Variovorax paradoxus B4: one gene and its partner. The protein of the gene in region 1 purifies or fractionates together with the protein of each later gene. This does not show direct contact. Links are inferred from orthologs where the notes say so. Each region holds a gene or a part of one and is shown on either strand. Other genes may lie near its edges. The genes, in order: VAPA_RS23490 and VAPA_RS26795.

Region 1 (8,395 bases):
ACTTGTTCCTTTTTTCTGTGCACAACTCTGTGGGTTGTCTGAGGACCGGGGACGCCAGAGCCAGCATTGACGGGGGTTGGCACTAGGTTGCCTGCGGAATGGGCACCGGGCCTGGTGGCAAAAAAACCAGACGCAACGAGGAATTGGAACGGCCGTCTCGAAAAACAAAAAAGCCTTGCAAGTCGTTGACTTGCAAGGCTTTCAATAATGTTGGTGGCTCTTCACGGACTCGAACCGCGGACCTGTGGATTATGATTCCATCGCTCTAACCGACTGAGCTAAAGAGCCGTTCGGCACAGTTTTGCACCGAGCCCAAGATTATAGCGCAGGCTGTGGGCCCTGAATCAAGCCCGGCGCGCAGCACTCGGTGCTTTTTTGCGACGGCCAACCCCGAAGCCGGCCGCCGCCCGTACAACCCCGGGTGAAAATCCGCCGATGTCTGCGCTGCCCCGCGCCCCTTCCGCCAAAGCCTCCACCGAGCGCGACGCCATGCCCGACGACCAGTTGATGTTGGCCTATGCGCGTGGCGACGGCGCGGCGTTCGACGTGCTCTACGCGCGCCACGAGGGCGGGCTGTTCCGTTTCGTCAAGCGGCTGCTGGGCACCCGGCTGGCCGCGCAGGCGGACGAGGTGTTCCAGGACACCTGGGTGCGCATCATCTCGGCGCGCGACAGTTTCTCGCCGCAGGGCGCCGCCTGGCGCACCTGGGCCTTCACGATTGCGCACAACCTGGCGATGGACCGGTTGCGCGTGAGCGGGCGCGAGGTGGCGCTCGATGCGCATCCGGATGATGGCGACGACGCTACCGCCTTTCCCACGCTCGACCGCGGCGTGCGCGGCGCGATGGATGCCGCGGCGCATCCATCGGCCGAAGAACTCGCGTTCTGGCGCGCCGCCGGGCGGCGCCTGCTGGCCTGCCTCGACGAACTGCCGGCCGAGCAGCGCGCCGCGTTCCTGCTGCACCATGAAGACGGGTTGACCGTCGAGGCGCTGGCGGCCAGCCTGGAGATCGGCTTCGAGACCGTGCGCAGCCGCCTGCGCTATGGGCTGCAAAAACTGCGCGGCTGCATGGAACGCTACCTGTCGGTGCTGGAGCAGCGCGCATGAACACCGGCAGCGGCAACGGCACCCCTGGCTTCGACGATGGCGGCGAGGACGCGGCGCTGCGCGATCCCGCACTGCGCCGCGCGCTCGACCATGCGCCCGACAGAGACGCGCTGCCCGATCCGCGCACCCGCGACGCCATCCGGAAGATGGCGCACAACCTCGCACCCGTTCCCGCAGCGGCGCCGGCGGCCGAAGACAAGAGTGCCGCGCCGTGGTGGCGCCGGCTGCTCGGCGGCGGCGGGGGATCGCGTGCGCGCATGCCGTGGAACGCGGCCTTTGCGACCGTGCTGCTGGCCACCTTCGTGACCGTGCTCTGGCATCGCGAACCGGTGCCCGATGCGCGGCTGGATGGAGAGGCGGGAGTTGCCTCGGCGCCTGCGACCGCTCCGGAGGGGGTGCCGTCTGCGGCCATGGTTCCGGCCCCAACTGCGACTCAGGCGCCAGCACCTGCCCAAGCACCGGCACCAGCTGCGACACCGGCGCCCGCTCCGGCTCGGGCGCCCGCTCCGGCTCCGGCTCCGGCTCGGGCGCAGCCGCAGCCGCAGGCCGATGCGGCACGAGACGCGGTGAGCGAAGAGTCCCTGCGAAGCAGGGATATCGCGATGCGCCGATCGGCGCCGCCGACCTCCGGCAAGCAGGCTGCTGCACCAGCGCCCGAGCCCCAGATCAGCGAGGCCGCGCCAGAGTCCTTGCCACTCCCCGCACCAGCGCCACCAGCAGCAGCGATCGCACCGGCGCCGCCTCCTCCCGCCATGGCTCCCGCCGCGCCGCCTGTCGCCCGCGAGGCCGCCGGCGGCGGCGTTTCTGCGTCTTCTCCAGCCCTGTCGGCGCCGCAGCGCAGCCCCAGCGCCGAGGCCGCCTCCGGCATGTTGCGCTCGGCCCCCGCGCCGCGCGCGGCTGTGGTGGCTGGCAAGGCCGCGGCAAGCCCGGCCGAGGGTGCGCCGGCGTTCTCGGCGCTCGACCAATGGACGTCGCTGAACGCAACAGGCGCCGGGCAGGGCGTGCGCCATGCCCGCGGCGACACCCAAGGGCTGGCCGCGCTGGTCAACACGCTGGCCCGTTCGGCCACCACGCCGGGCGCCGAACTGGCCGCGCCCGTCGAGGCGCGGCTGGAGCTCTACCGTGGCGCCACCTTGCTCGCGGTGCTCGAGATTGCGGGCGACCAGGTGCGCTGGACGCCGCAGGGCACGGCGGCCGGCGCGTCGGTCGGCACGCCGCCGGCGCAGGCGCTGGCCGAGTTGAAGGCGCTGCTCGCGCGCCGGTAGCGCAGCAAGCAGCCGCCGGCGCGGTGCGCAACGAGGCGCAGGCTGTCGCTCAGGCGTTCTTGAAGTCCGGCTGACGCTTGGCGAGGAAGGCGTCCATGCCTTCCTTCTGGTCGGCCGTGGCAAACAGCGCATGGAACAGCCGGCGCTCGAACATCACGCCGTCGGAGAGGCCGCTCTCGAAGGCGCGGTTGACCGACTCCTTGGCCGCCATCACCGCGATCTGCGAGTAGCCCGCGATGACCAGCGCGGCGCCCAGTGCCTCGTCGGCCAGCTTTTCGTACGGCACCACGCGGCTCACGAGGCCCGCGCGCTCGGCTTCGGCCGCGTCCATCATGCGGGCGGTGAGCGCCATGTCCATCGCCTTGCTCTTGCCCACCGCGCGCGGCAGGCGCTGCGTGCCGCCGGCGCCGGGGATCACGCCGATCTTGATTTCGGGCTGGCCGAACTTGGCGTTGTCGGCCGCAATGATGAAGTCGCACATCATCGCCAGCTCGCAGCCGCCGCCCAGCGCAAAGCCGCTCACGGCCGCGATCACCGGCTTGCGGATCGAGCGGATGGTTTCCCAGTTGCGCGTGATGTAGTCGCCCTTGTAGGTGTCGATGAAGCTGTACTTGGCCATCGCCGCGATGTCGGCGCCGGCCGCGAAGGCGCGTTCGCTGCCCGTCAGGATGATGCAGCCGATGGCGTCGTCGGCGTCGAAGGCCTTGAGCGCGGTGCCCAGCTCGGTCATCAGTGCGTCGTTGAGCGCGTTGAGCGCCTTGGGGCGGTTGAGGGTGACGATGCCGACCTTGCCTGCTTCGGTCCGCACTTCGATGTTTTCGTAGCTCATGGGTGTCTCCAGGGGAAGGGAAAAACGCGGTTCACTATATGCGCTGATCAGCGCCGCGCGCCCGGCGCGAGCCAGGCCGCGACCTTCGTCGCGTCGTGCGAGAACAGGCGCCAGGTGGTCGCACCCTCCGGCAGCACCAGCGGCAGCCTCAGGAGCTTGCGGTCGCGCGCCACCAGCGCGGTGCAGCGGGTGGCGTCGCCGAGGTACAGCGCCAGGTCGTCGAGCTTGGCGATGCGCCAGGCCTGCGCGGGGCGCTGCTGGCCCCTGCGGCCGACGGCGGGCAACTCGATGCCGATCCATTCGTCGTGGGCCGAGAAACCGGCCTTTTCGGCCGCGCCGCCGCGCAGCACCACCTTGACCTGAACGCTTCCGTTGGCCTCGGCCACGCGCAGGCCCAGTGCCTGCGCCTGCTGCGACGGATCCTCGAGCGCGGCCACGCCGTGCGCGCGCAGCAGCTCTGCCAGTGGCAGCTCGTCGGTAGCATGCACCCACTGCGCGATTTCGGCCGCATAGGAGCGGCCGCCCACGGCTTGGAGCGCCGCGGCCACGTCGGCTTCGCTGATCGGGCCGCCATCGCCTTGCGTCCACAGGTGGCGCATCACGTCGTCGAGCGTGCCCTTGCCTTCGCGGCGCAGCGTGAGGTCGAAGCACAGTGCCACCAGCGCGCCCTTGGTGTAGTAGCTGACGGTGCCGTTGGGCGTTTGCTCGTCCTGCCGGTAGTACTTGACCCAGGCGTCGAAGCTCGCCTCGGCCACCGACTGCACGAGCCGGCCCGGCGTCTGCAGCACCTGGTTCACGGTCTTGTTGAGCAGGCGCAGGTAGCCCGCGTCGTCGATGCGGCCGGCGCGGCGCAGCAGCAGGTCGTCGTAGTAGCTGGTGAAGCCCTCGAAGAACCACAGCATCTGCGTGTAGTTCTCGCGGCCGTAGTCGTAGTGCGCGAACTCGGCCGGGCGCATGCGCTTGACGTTCCAGGTGTGGAAGTACTCGTGGCTGATGAGGCCCATCAGCGTGGTGTAGCCCTCGGGCTGCTTCTTCGCGCCGCGCTGCGGCAGGTCGCGCCGGTTGCAGATCAGGGCGGTGGAGTGCCGGTGCTCGAGCCCGCCGTAGCCATCGTCCACCGCATTGAGCATGAACACGTAGCGGTCGATCGGCAGCTTGGGGCCGCCCCGCTTGCCGGCCTTGTCGCCGTGCCAGAAGCGGATCTCGGCTTCGCAGATGGCTTGGGTGTCGGCGATCAGGCGCTCGCCGTCGAACGAGGCGGCGGCACCTGCGATGACGAAGCGGTGCGGCACGCCGCAGGCTTCGAACTCGGCGCTCCAGAAGGGGCCCATCTCGACCGGGCTGTCGGCCAGCTCGTCGTAGCCGGCGGCGAGGTAGCGGCCGAAGCCATGCTTGTCGATCTTCGAAGGAACGAGCGCGGTGGCGCACGACCAGCGCGCATCATCGCCGGGCGGCAAGGCGGGGGCGCCGATTTCCAGCGCATGCGGCGCATCGGTCTGGCCCTCGACGCGCAGGCAGAGGCTGGTGCCGTTGAAGAAGCCGCGGTCGGCATCGAGCCACGCCGTGCGCACCGAGTTGTCATAGGCGCAGACCTGGTAGTGCAGCACCAGCGGCTGGCCCGGCACGCAATCGACCTGCCAGCTGCACTTGTCGAGCTGCGTCAGTGCGGGCTTGCGGCGTCCTTGCGTGGCGCGCAGGCCCTGCAGGTTTTTTGCGAACTCGCGCACCAGGTAGCTGCCCGGGATCCACACCGGCAGCGTCACGCGCTGCTGCGCGGAGGGGGCTTCGATGGTCAGGGTGACGGCGAAGAGGTGCGCATGCAGGTCGGCGCATTCGATGCGGTAGCGCACCGCGGCGGCCGGCGCAGCCGCTCGCGCGCGCCGGGAAACGGTCGGCGTGGCCATCAGTTGATGGATGCGGCGAGTTGCTTCTCGACCTGCTCCGCGGGAATGGCGCCCGGCGCGCGGGTGCCGTCGCTGAAGATCAGCGTGGGCGTGCCGGTGATGTTGTACTTGCGGCCGAATTCGACGTTGCGCTGCAGGGCCGTGACGTCGCAGCTGGTTGCCGCGGTGGCGGGCTTGACGCTGGTTTCCATCCAGTCGCCCCATGCCTTGCCCTTGTCCTTGCTGCACCAGATGTCGCGCGACTTGACGGCCGAGTCGGGGCCGAGCACGGGGTAGAGGAACAGGTAGACGGTGACGTTGTCGACCGTCTTCATGTCTTTCTCGAAGCGCTTGCAGTAGCCGCAGTTCGGGTCTTCGAACACCGCGAGCTTGCGCTTGCCGCTGCCGCGCACGATCTTGATGGCGTCTTTCACGGGCAGCTTGTCGAACGAGACCTGGCTGAGCTTCTCGATGCGCTCCTCTGTCAGGTTCTTGCGCGCATTCACGTCGATGAGGTTGCCCTGCAGCAGGTAGTTGCCCTGCTCGTCGGTGTAGTAGATCTGGAAGCCGTTCACGCGCACTTCGTAGAGGCCCGGCAGCGGCGACTTGGTGACTTCGTCGATGGTGGGGAACTGCGGAATGCGCGCCGGAAGATTCTTGCGGATCTCGGCCTCACCGGCCAGGGCCGTGGCGGCCGCAGCCAGCGTGCAGGCGGCGAGAAGAAGGTTGCGTGCGAGTTTCATTGGAAGTCCGGTCGATGGATTCATGCCTTCAAGCCCATCGCCTGGTTGGCGATCCAGTGCTTGAGGAGGCGCGTGCGGTCGAAACCGCGCATGCCCCAGTTGCGCAGCGCGGGCAGGGGCCCCACGCTGTGCGAGAACAGCTGCTGCAGGCCGTCGGTGGCCAGGCTCATCTGCAGCACGTCGGCGCGGCGCGCGCGCTCGTAGCGGCGCAGCAGGCGCGGGTCGCCCACGCTGCGCCAATATTCGCGCTGCCGGATCACCTCGGCCAGCATGGCCGCATCGGCGAGGCCGAGGTTGAGGCCCTGGCCCGCGAGCGGATGCACCGTGTGGGCCGCGTCGCCGGCCAGTGCCCACGACTGTGCGGCCGCGCCCTGCGCCTGCGGCATGGTGCCGGTCCAGCGGTCGGCAATGGCGCGCGCGAGCGGCCAGGCGGCGCGCTCGCTCGTGAGCCGAAGCGCGCCGAGCGCGCCATGGCTGGCTTCGCTCACCGCGGCGCTGAATTCCTCGTCGCCTTGCGCCAGCAGGGCGGGCGCGCGGAGCTGGTCGACCGACCACACCAGCGCCAGCGAACGGCCCTGCACGCCGCCCATCGGCAGCAGCGCCAGCACCTCGCCCGTGTCGTTGAACCACTGGCGCGCCACGCCGTCGTGCGGCTGCGCCGCTTCGAGCCGCGCCGCAATCGCATGCTGCGGGTAGCGGGTGACCGCGTAGCTCACGCCGAGCGCGTCGCGCGTGGCGCTGGCCTTGCCTTCGCACACCACCGTGAGCGGCGCGGGCACGGGCTCGGACACGATCTCGACCAGGGGCTGGAAGCGCACCGCATCGGCCAGCTGCTGCTCGAGCGCGGGCACGTCGACGATCCAGGCCAGCGCATCGACCTTCTGCCGCACGGCGCTGAACTGCACCCGCCCGCCTTCGTCGCCGTTCACGAGCATCTCGCGCACGGGCGTTGCATGCGCCGCGTCGGGCCATGCGCGCAGGGATTCGAGCAAGGTGCGGGAGGCGGTGTTGAGCGCGTAGGCCCGGATGTCTTCCTTGCCCGCCGCGGAGGGCGGAACCACCAGCGCGACGCGCACGCGCTCGCGCGCGAGCAGCAGGGCCAATGTGCGGCCCACGATGCCGGCGCCGCGAATGCAAACTTCAGGAGGGAGGGCCATTCGGCCATTGTAAGAACAAGCCCATCCCCCGGGCTGCGCCGCTGGCGGGCCGATGCGGGACAATCGCTGCCGAATTCCAAGGAACCCCACGTGCCACAGCCCGCTTTCGATCTTGAAGCCACCATTGCGCGCCTGTTCGTCTACCCCGTCAAATCGTGCGCGGGGGTCGAGCTTCCCGAGGCGTTGCTGACAGAGACCGGCCTGGAGTTCGACCGCGCCTGGATGGTGGTCGACGCGCAGGGCGAGTTCGTGACCCAGCGGCAGCTGCCGCGCATGGCGCTGATCCGCCCGCAGATGAAGCACATGGAAGTGGTGCTGCGCGCGCCGGGCATGCTGGCCCTGCACCTGGCGTTCGACCGGGTCGAGAAACCGGTGCGCGTGCGCGTCTGGAAGGACGAGGTGGCGGCCTACGACATGGGCGACATCGCGGCCCAGTGGTTCAGCGACTTTCTCTCCGAGCCGGGCAAGCCGCAGGCGCTGCGGCTGGTGCGCTTCGACCCCGAGCACAAGCGCCTGTCGAGCCTGCAGTGGACCGATGGCGTCGAGGCGACAAACCAGTTCGCCGACGGCTTTCCGCTGTTGGTGGCCAGCGAGGGCTCGCTGGCCGAACTCAACGAGCGGCTGGCCGCTGCTGGCCACGATGCGGTCGGCATCGAGCGCTTCCGGCCGAACATCGTGCTGGCCGGCATCGAGTCGCACGACGAGGACCGGGTCGACGCGCTGCACGTCGCAACCGGCGAAGGCGAGGCCGAGCTCAAGCCCGTCAAGCCCTGCACCCGCTGCCCGATTCCCGACATCGACCCGGCCACGGCCACGAGCAGCCCCGAGGTCGGCGACATGCTGCGCACCTACCGTGCCGATCCGCGCGTCGATGGACGCATCACCTTCGGCATGAACTGCATCGTGCTGCAGGGCGTGGAGCACATGCTCAAGGTGGGGCAGGCGGTGGGTGCGAACTACCGCTTCGAATAGCGGGCTCTATCTAGAAAGTTACGCCGGCGCACAGGACGATGTTGGCGTAGGGCGTGCATTCGCCCGTGCGGATCACCGCCTTGGCGCGCGCGCTCAGGCGCTTGAGTTCCTCGTGCGACACCGTCTCCGGCAGGGCGGCCAGCTGGCCTTCGCACCACGCCGGCAGCTGTCCCGCCGGCAGTTGCCCGATGGCTTCGCGCGCGATCAGCGCGCGCTCCACCTGCATCTCCGACAGCACGGCCTTGAGCACGTCCGCGACCCGCGGAATCCCCGGCGTGAGCGCCAGGTCGATGCGCCGGGGGCCGTCCGGGATCGGCAGGCCCGCATCGCCGATGACCACCATGTCGCCGTGCCCCAGCGCGGCAATCACTTGCGAGAGTTCGGCATGCAGCAGGGGAGAGCGTTTCACAGCGGGGTCCAGTCGGGGGGCATGGGGCTG
Region 2 (8,558 bases), 690 kb from region 1 along the record:
CACCGGGCAGGGGCTGAGCGTGCTCTACCCGAGCCGCAAGCACCTGCCGCTGGCGGTGTCGGCGTTCATCGGGATGGTGATGGAGAAGCTCAGCGCGGTGGAGGCACTGCCGGAGATGTTGCGGGCCGACCGGATTTCGTGACCCATGCTCAGCCGCGCGGGGCCGTGTTGCGCAGCGCGTGTCGAATGGTCGACAAGCCCCGCAGCAAATGCGCATCGAGCTCCTCGAGCATCGCGTTGAGGTCGTTGCCGATCGCCAGCTCGAGGAACAGGTGGTGGTTCTCCGCGAAGTCGGGCTTGGGCGCGTGGGTCAGGCGGCACACCGCAAAGCCGAGCTGGATCTTCTGCGTCATCTGGCGCCAGACGTCGAGCAGCAGCTGATTGCCGCAGCGCTCGTAGACCAGGCCGTGGAAGTGGGCCTCCGCCGCGCTCTCGCGATGCAGTTCGCTGCTGGAGGCCGCTTCGGCCAATGCCTCGTAGCGCGCGGTCATCTCGGCGCGAAAGGCTTCGTCGCGCTGCGGCCACAGGCGGATGAACGCCTGCCTTTCCATGATGCGGCGCACTTCGTACACGTCGCTCATGGTTTCCTCGCTGATGTCCGTCACGTAGGTGCCGGCGTAGGGCTTGTTCACGAGCAGGCCGGTTTCGATGAGCTCGCGGATCGCTTCGCGCAGCAAGCCGCGGCTGACGCCGAACTGCATCGCGAAGTGGCTCTCGACCAGCTGCGTGCCGGGCGCGATCTTCCCGGTGAGGATGGCGTCGCGCAGGGTCTGCGCCACGTAGTCGCGCCGCGTGGCCGAGGGAGCGGGGGCGAAATCGGGGAGGGTCTTCATCGCGGCGGGTCGGATGTCGGGGGCGTGGGCGGTGGACGTCAGTGGCTGCGCAAGGCGAGGCGTTTTTCGAGGCGGCTTGCCGCGTAGGCGCCAGGGTAGATGAGCACGAAGTACACCACGGCCACGGCCGTCAGGATTTCCAGCGGCCGATAGTAGGCGGCGCTCAGCGCGCGCCCCTGGTACATGAGTTCGTGCACCGCGATGACGGAAGCGATGGATGTGTTCTTCGCCAGCTCGATGCCGCGGTTGGTGAAAGCCGGCAGCATGCGCTTGAGCACCTGCGGCAGCACCACGCGGCGCAGCACCTGCACGCGCCGCATGCCCAGGGCGCGCGCACCCTCCCACTGGCCCGCCGGCAGCGAGGCGATGCCGCCGCGGAAGATCTCCGAGCAGTAGGCCGATGCGTTGAGCGAGAGCGCCAGCAGCGCCGCCACGTAGGGCGTGAGCTGCCAGCCCGTGAGGATCGGAAACGCGTAGAAGAACCACACCAGCTGGATCAGGATCGGGATGTTGCGGAACAGCTCCATGTAGCCGCGCGTCGCGGTGCCCACGAGGCGGCTTTTCGACCGCGCGCCGAGCGCGACCAGGAGGCCGATCGCCATGGCCGAAGGAAAGGCGACGGCCCACAGGCCGGCCGTGACGCCCACGCCCTTGAGCAGCACGGGCCAGTGCTGCAGCACGGCCGAGAAGTCCCAGGTGAAGTCCATCGTCAGTGTCCTGCAGCGCGGGTGGAAACGGCCAGGCGATGCTCGGCCATGCGCGCGAGCAGGCTCAGCGAGAACAGCGCCAGGAAGAAGATGGCCGCGACCACCGTGTACACCTCCAGCGGCCGGAAGGTGATCGAGTTGAGCTGCATGGCCTGGTAGAGCAGGTCGGAGTAGGCCAGCGTGGAGGCCAGCGCGGTGGTCTTGATGAGTTCGAACGAACGCTCGATGAACGGCGGCAGCATGCGCGCGAGCGCCTGCGGCAGCACCACCCGGCGCAAGGCCTGGTGCGAGCGCATGCCGATGGCGCGCGCCGCTTCCCACTGCCCGCGTTCGATCGACACCAGGCCGCCGCGGAACACCTCGGCGAAGAACGCGCCGGACTGCGTCGACAGCGCGATGACCGCCGCCGCGTACGGGTCCAGGCTCACGCCGATGAGCACCGGCAATGCGTAGAAGGCCCAGAAGAAGTGCACCAGCGGCGGCGTGTTGCGATAGAACTCGATGATCCACAGCGCGGGCCTGGCGAGCCACGCCCTGCCCGACAGCCGAAGGGCCGCGAGCACGACGCCGAACACCACGCCCAGCGCGATGGCGACGGCGGCGATCTTCATCGTGCCGACAAAGCCCGCGAGCAGCATGTCGCGGTGCGACCAGACGCCGCTGAAGTCCCAGTCGTAGTTCATTTGGCGCTCGCCCGGCCAGTTCGATCCGCTCGGCCTATTGGCCGAGTGTTTCCTTCATCACGCCGGGCACGGTGGCCGGGTCGATGCCCTTGGTCTTGAGGTACTGGCCGTACAGTACCTGCGTCTGGCCCGATGCATAGAGCTTGGCGATGATTCCGTCGAGCTGGTTGCGAAAGCCCGCGTCGGCCTCGCGGCGGATGCCCACGCTGGTCGGCAGCGCGACGACCGGCTGCGGCACCTGCACCTTGCCCTTGCGGATCTTCGAATACGCGATGACCAGCGCCGGGTGGTAGAAGCCGATCGCGTCGACGCGGCCCGACATGAAGGCGGCCACGGTCTCGTCGGTGTTGGTGAAGCGCTCGATCTTCGCTTTCGGCAGCCGCGTGGTCAGGTCGCGGTCGGTGGCCGTGCCGAGCGCCACGCCGATGCGCACTTCGGGCTTGTCGAGGTCGGCCCAGTTCTTGGCGACGAGGCCTTCCTTCGCGAGCACGCCCTGCGCGTACCAGAGCAGCGGGCTGGCCGGGAAGTCGATCGCCTTCTTGCGCTCTTCGGTGGCGTCGAGCACGAACATGGCATCGATCTGTCCGGCCTGCAGCGCCGCCACGCTGTTGCCCCAGGTGGTCTCGACCGGCGTCATCTTCACGCCCATCTCCTTGGCGACCTGTTCGCCGAGCATCACGCCGAGCCCGGTCCAGGTGCCGGAGGCCGGATCGCGGAAGTACCACGGGTCGCCGGGCGCGACGCCGATGCGCAGCTCGCCGCTCTGCTTGATCTTCTGCAGCGTGGCGGTCTGCGCGCCGGCGGCGAGGCTGCCGAGCGAGAGGGAGGCGGCGAGCGCAAGGGCGACGGCACGGCGCAGGCGCCGCAAGGGAGTGGTGGCGTTCATGGGATGGGCTTTCCGTGGACTGAGGTTGAAGGGGGCAGGCGATGCGGTGTTCAGGCGGCCGCGGGCAGCGCGCCGTGGGCCTCGTTCGCGCTGGCGATGTAGGCGCGGTAGAGCGCGTCGAGCCGCTGCGTGAGCGGGCCGAGCGGCACCAGCGCGCGGCCGTCGACCGACGACACCGGCGTGAGGCCGGCCAGCGTGCCGGTGACGAAGGCCTCGTCGGCCGCGTAGACCTCGGCCAGCGTGAAGTCGCCTTCGTGCACCGGGATGCCCGCCTCGCGTGCGAGCCGCACCACGGTGGCGCGCGTGATGCCGTTGAAGCAGTAGCGCCCCGACGAGGTCCACAGCGCGCCGTTGCGCACCGCGAAGAAGTTGGTGGAGTTGCAGCTCGAGACGAAGCCGTTCGGATCGAGCATCAGCGCCTCGTCCGCGCCGGCCTGGATGGCCTGGATCAGGGCCTGGATCAGGTTGAGGCGGCTGTGCGAGTTGAGCCGCAGATCGAACACGTCCGGCCCGCTGCAGCGCAAGGTCGAGGTGAAGAGCTTCAGGCCGTTGCGCTTGGCCTCCGGCGTGACCACCTTGTGCTCGGCCACGCACACCACGGTGGCGCCGCCGATGATGAAGCGCGGGTCCTGGTTGGGCGTCTTCTTGACGCCGCGCGTGACCATGAGCCGTGCGTGCGCGCCGTCGCGCATGCCGTTGCGCAGGAAGGTGTCGACGACCACCTGCTTCGTCTGCGCCCGGGTCATGCCGATGTCCAGCGCGATCGACTTCGCGCCCTCGTACATGCGGTCGATGTGGGCGTCGAAGGACACGATGCGGCCGTCGACCAGGCGCACGCCTTCCCACACGCCGTCGCCGCACACGTAGCCGGCGTCGAACACCGACACCACCGCCTGGTGGCGCGGCACGAACTGCCCGTTCACGTAGACGAGCACCGCGTCGTTGCGTGCATCGGGGGCGTAGGCCTGGGAACTGGTCGTCGAGGGGGCGCTGTCGGCGTGCATGAATGAGGGTCCTGCGGTGGTTCGCGTGGGGGTCAGAAGTGGAAGGCGGTGAAGCGCTCGATGAAGCGCTGCGTGCGCTCCTGCTTCGGGTGCTTGAGCACCTCGTCGGGCGTGCCGCTCTCGTGCAGCAGCCCGTCGGCGAGGAACACCACCTTGTTGGCGAAGTGGTAGGCAAAGCCGAGCTCGTGCGTCACGAGCAGCATGGTCCGGCCCTCGTCGGCCAGCGCGCGGATGGTGCCGAGCACCTCGCCGACCAGCTCGGGGTCGAGCGAGGAGGTCGGCTCGTCGAACAGCAGCACCTCGGGCTCCATGGCCAGCGCACGGGCGATGGCGACGCGCTGCTGCTGGCCGCCGGACAGGTGGCCCGGGTAGGCGGATGTCTTTTCCGCCAGGCCGACCTTGGCGATTTCGGCCATGGCGCGCTCGCGGGCCTGCGCCGCGGGCAGGCGCTTGACGGTCACCAGCCCCTCCATGACGTTCTGCAGCACCGTCATGTGCGGGAACAGGTTGAACTGCTGGAACACCATGCCGACCTGCTTGCGCACCTCGCTGAGTTCGCTCTCGCCATAGCGCAGGGTGTCGGAACCCGCCACGGGCCGGCCCACGGCGCGCCCCTTGAGGACCACCTGCCCGGCAGAGGGCATTTCCATGAAGTTGAGGCAGCGCAGCAGCGTGCTCTTGCCCGAGCCGCTCGAACCGATGATGGCGATGCGGTCGCCGGGCAGCACGTCGAGGTCGATGCCGCGCAGCACGTGGTGGCTGCCGAAGCGCTTGTGCAGGGCCTGGATGCGGAGAACGGGCGTGGCGGCTGTCATGGCATGCGATGGTATTGATTGTCGGACAATCGACAATCGGGAGTTCTACTATCCATGCAAGGTCCATGCCACGCGTCTCGCGGGGGCGCTCGTCAGCCGCGGCACGGCCGGTTCGCCCCTGCGGGAGAATCGCCCCCCATGAAAATCGAAAAAGACACGGTCGTCACCCTCAAGTACAAGGTTGCCGACGCCCAGGGCAAGCTCATCGAAGCCAGCCCCGAGCCGATGGCCTACCTACATGGCGGCTACGAGAACACGCTGCCCAAGATCGAGGAAGCGCTCGATGGCAAGGAAAAGGGCTTCCAGACCACGCTGAACCTGGCGCCCGAAGACGCCTTCGGCCTGCGCGACGAGTCGCTGGTGCGCAGCATCCCCAAGACCGACTTTCCGCCGGGCGTGAAGGTGGGCGGGCAACTCGAGGGGCGGCTCGACGACGGGAGCGAGCACCTCTTCACCGTGATGAAGATCAAGGGCCCGGTCGTGCTGCTCGACGGCAACCATCCGTGGGCGGGCAAGGCGCTGCGCTTCAGCCTCCAGGTGACGGACGTGCGCGCGGCGCTGCCGGTGGAAATCGAGCATCGGCACGTGCATGGTGCGCACGGGCACCATCACTGACCAATCGGGTTCAGCGGCCTGGTTCTACTTCTTCTTTTTCCAGAACCGCGGCGCCTTCTCGATCCTGCCCAGCGCCTTGCAGCACGCCTTCGCGCCCGCCGCATGGCGCCCGCTGAACCAGCCGACGGCAAACCATGCGCGGGCATCGCGCCCGGTGGCTTCGCGGTAGAGCGCGAGCGCGACGGCTTCGTCGTTGAATTCGCCCAGCGCGTCCTGCGCGGGGCGCAGCCGCTTCAGGTAGCGCCCGGCGGGCGATGACTTTTCATCTTCGTCATTCCCATCGGCGAACAACGGCGCCACGAATTCGGCCAGGTAGCGCAGGCGCTTGAGCCGCTTGCGCGTGCGGTGCTGGTCTTCGGTGGCCAGCGATTCGAAGCGGTGGCCGTCGCGCACTGCCTGTTCATGCAGGCGCTGCAGGCGCTTGCGCAGATGGCGGCGCGCCTCGCCGGCATTCAGCGGCGCCGGCGCTGACGGGGGCTGCCCGGCGCCTCCGGCATCGCCTTGTGGCGGCGCTTGCGCAGCGGTGGCCGCGGTGAAGCCGATCAGCGAAACCAGCACCGACTGGAACGCCGGCGAGCGCACGACCTCGCCGGGCGACGGCGCCCCGGCCGCCGCATCGTCGCCAGCCAGCGGATCGAACTCCGGCGCACCCGCATCGCGCAGTTGCGGCTGCGCCAGCTTCACGACCTGCTCGCGGTCGCGCAGGGCGCCGAGCGCGCGGAAGGCCTCGACCAGCGGCGGCTCCCATTCGGCGCCGTTGAAAAGATCCGTGCGCTGGTCGAGCCCTGCCAGTTCGCGCAGCGCGGTGCGCAGGCGCCGGATGCCGATGCGCAGCTGGTGGATCTGTTCTTCATCCGTGCTGCCCGCGGCGATCTCGCTCGCGTTCGGCAGCATCTGCGCCAGGCAGGACGCGACCACGGCCTGCTGGATGGCGCGGCCGTCGAGCTTTTCTTTCTCTTCGGCAAAGCGTGGCGTCTCGGCCTTCACGGCCGGAACCACATCGAGCTTCGCCAGCAGGCGCGCGCCGCGCTCGGCCTTGGACACGGTGCTGAACCACAGGCCGTGCTGCTGCGACCAGCGGCGCGCGAGCGCGACCAGGCCCCGCACGTCGCCGCGCTTGAGTTCGAGCTCCAGCTCGCACACGGGCGATTCGCGCTGCCCGGGCGTGCCCGCATGGGCGACGACCTTGCCGACATCGAGCGCCAGTTCCACCACGGCGGCACCGGCTCCGGTGGTGCGCACGTCGCGCGTGAGCCGCACGATGTCGGTGGACTGCCGCTCGACCAGCGGGGCGCCGCTCGCGGCCAGCACCTTGGCAAGCCGCTCGCCCACGGGCGTGCCCTGGTGGCGCTGCGGGTCGACGGCCGGCGCTGCACCGCCCGCCGCCGCGGCGCCAAGGTCGACGTTGTGTTCGAGCCGGTGCAGCGCGTTGTCGCCGGTGGCCTTGGCGGTCTGCACCCAGCGCCGCCCCTCCTTGCGCAGGCGCAGCACGATGCCCTGGGCGGCCAGCGCCTGGTCGGCGGTGTCGAAGTAGCGCGCCTGCAGGCGGGTGCGCACCACGGTGCCGCGCCGCATGGCGGCCTCGACGGCTTTCAGGCGCCCCGCGGGAATGTGAAACTTGAACTCGATTTCCATGGCGGCCATGATGCTCTGTCTTTCTCATTGCGCGCCATGCGAGCACTGTCGCTGCAATGGATAAGCAGCAGGAAGGCATGCACCATGACCACCCTCGACCCCACCGCTCTCCTGGCCGCCGGAGCCGCACAGTCGGCCAAGGCACTGGCCGCCAAACAGGTGAGCGCGGTGGAATTGTGCGAAGCCGCCATCGCCCGCATCGAGGCGCTCGATGGCACGCTCAACGCGGTGGTGGTGCGCGACTTCGACCGCGCGCGCTGCCAGGCCGCCGAAGCCGACGCGGCGCTCGCGCGCGGCGAGCGCCGGCCGCTGCTGGGCGTGCCGATGACGGTGAAGGAGGCTTTCAACGTTGCCGGCCTGCCGACCTGCTGGGGCCTGCCGCCGTTTCGCGATTTCGTGCCGCAGCAGGACGCCGTGGCCGTGCAGCGCCTCAAGGCGGCGGGCGCGGTGATTCTCGGCAAGACCAACGTGCCGCCCGCGCTGGCCGACTGGCAATGCGCCAATCCGGTGTACGGCCGCACCGTGCACCCGCTCGATGCGAAGCGCACGCCGGGCGGTTCGTCGGGCGGCGCCGCCGTGGCGGTGGCCACCGGCATGGTGGCGCTGGAGCTCGGCAGCGACCTGATGGGCTCGCTGCGTGTTCCCGCGAGCTTTTGCGGCGTGTACGCGCACAAGCCGAGCCACGGCCTGCTGCCGACGCGCGGCTTCGCGTTTCCGGGCACCGAGGAGGTGCCGGCCGGGCTGCCCTCCGTGATCGGACCGATCGGCCATTGTGCGGACGACCTCTCGCTGGCGCTCGATGTGCTGGCCGGACCTGACGCGGCCCATGTGGCGGAGGGACGCTTCGTGCTGCCTGCGCCGCGCCATGCGGCTGCGAAGGACTGGCGCGTGCTCGTGGTCACCGCGCATCCGCAGGCCGTGGTGGCGGCCGATGTGCGCGCCGCCATCGAGGGCGCCGGGCAGCGGCTGGCGAAGGCGGGCGTCTCGGTGGCCCGAGCCTCGGACCTGCTGCCCGACCTGGCCGAAGTCGGCGACACCTACGGCCAGATCGTGCAGACCGTGCTCGCGCATGCCGAGCCCGGTGGCCGGTCGCCGATGCCGCTGCGCACCTGGTTCGACCTGCTGGCCGCGCGCACGCGTATTCGGGCGCAGCTGCGCACGCTGTTCACGCAATTCGAAGCGGTGCTGTGCCCGGCGGTGGGCTGCGCGGCCTTCGAGCATGTGGCCGAGCCCGATTTCGAGAAGCGCACGCTCACTGTCGATGAAAGGCCGACACCCTATGGCGCGCTGGGTGCCTGGGCCGGGCTCGCGAGCCTGGGCGGACTGCCCGCCACGGTCGCTCCCGCAGGCTTCACGGCCGACGGATTGCCGCTCGGCGTG

The links.
Region 2: the proteins of VAPA_RS23490 (region 1) and VAPA_RS26795 purify together in Escherichia coli (affinity purification with mass spectrometry, with the first as the bait; 2 studies listed by BioGRID). This does not show direct contact. The link is inferred for Variovorax paradoxus B4 from one-to-one orthologs.

Annotation. Positions count from the first base shown.
Region 1 is NC_022247.1:5,044,616-5,053,010, reverse strand. Bases 3,967-6,797 are described here. They hold VAPA_RS23490 (DsbC family protein), read right to left. Parts: upstream 5,828-6,797; coding sequence 5,105-5,827; downstream 3,967-5,104. Other genes in these bases: VAPA_RS23485 (FAD-dependent monooxygenase), read right to left, coding at 5,848-6,797; VAPA_RS23495 (M61 family metallopeptidase), read right to left, coding at 3,967-5,105. Also shown: VAPA_RS23510 (sigma-70 family RNA polymerase sigma factor), read left to right, coding at 436-1,107; VAPA_RS35260 (hypothetical protein), read left to right, coding at 1,104-2,372; VAPA_RS23500 (enoyl-CoA hydratase), read right to left, coding at 2,422-3,201; more of VAPA_RS23495, read right to left, coding at 3,249-3,966; more of VAPA_RS23485, read right to left, coding at 6,798-6,984; VAPA_RS23480 (MOSC domain-containing protein), read left to right, coding at 7,075-7,956; rbsD (D-ribose pyranase), read right to left, coding at 7,967-8,365; rbsK (ribokinase), read right to left, coding at 8,362-8,395. UniProt on the Escherichia coli protein: Acts as a disulfide isomerase, interacting with incorrectly folded proteins to correct non-native disulfide bonds.
Region 2 is NC_022247.1:5,731,441-5,739,998, forward strand. The notes cover bases 3,811-6,804. They hold VAPA_RS26795 (FKBP-type peptidyl-prolyl cis-trans isomerase), read left to right. Parts: upstream 3,811-5,066; coding sequence 5,067-5,543; downstream 5,544-6,804. Other genes in these bases: VAPA_RS26785 (aminotransferase class IV), read right to left, coding at 3,811-4,113; VAPA_RS26790 (amino acid ABC transporter ATP-binding protein), read right to left, coding at 4,146-4,928; VAPA_RS26800 (CYTH and CHAD domain-containing protein), read right to left, coding at 5,568-6,804. Outside these bases: VAPA_RS26760 (LysR family transcriptional regulator), read left to right, coding at 1-142; VAPA_RS26765 (GntR family transcriptional regulator), read right to left, coding at 150-833; VAPA_RS26770 (amino acid ABC transporter permease), read right to left, coding at 872-1,540; VAPA_RS26775 (amino acid ABC transporter permease), read right to left, coding at 1,543-2,223; VAPA_RS26780 (transporter substrate-binding domain-containing protein), read right to left, coding at 2,258-3,109; more of VAPA_RS26785, read right to left, coding at 3,160-3,810; more of VAPA_RS26800, read right to left, coding at 6,805-7,187; VAPA_RS26805 (amidase family protein), read left to right, coding at 7,263-8,558. UniProt on the Escherichia coli protein: Folding helper with both chaperone and peptidyl-prolyl cis-trans isomerase (PPIase) activities. Chaperone activity prevents aggregation of unfolded or partially folded proteins and promotes their correct folding.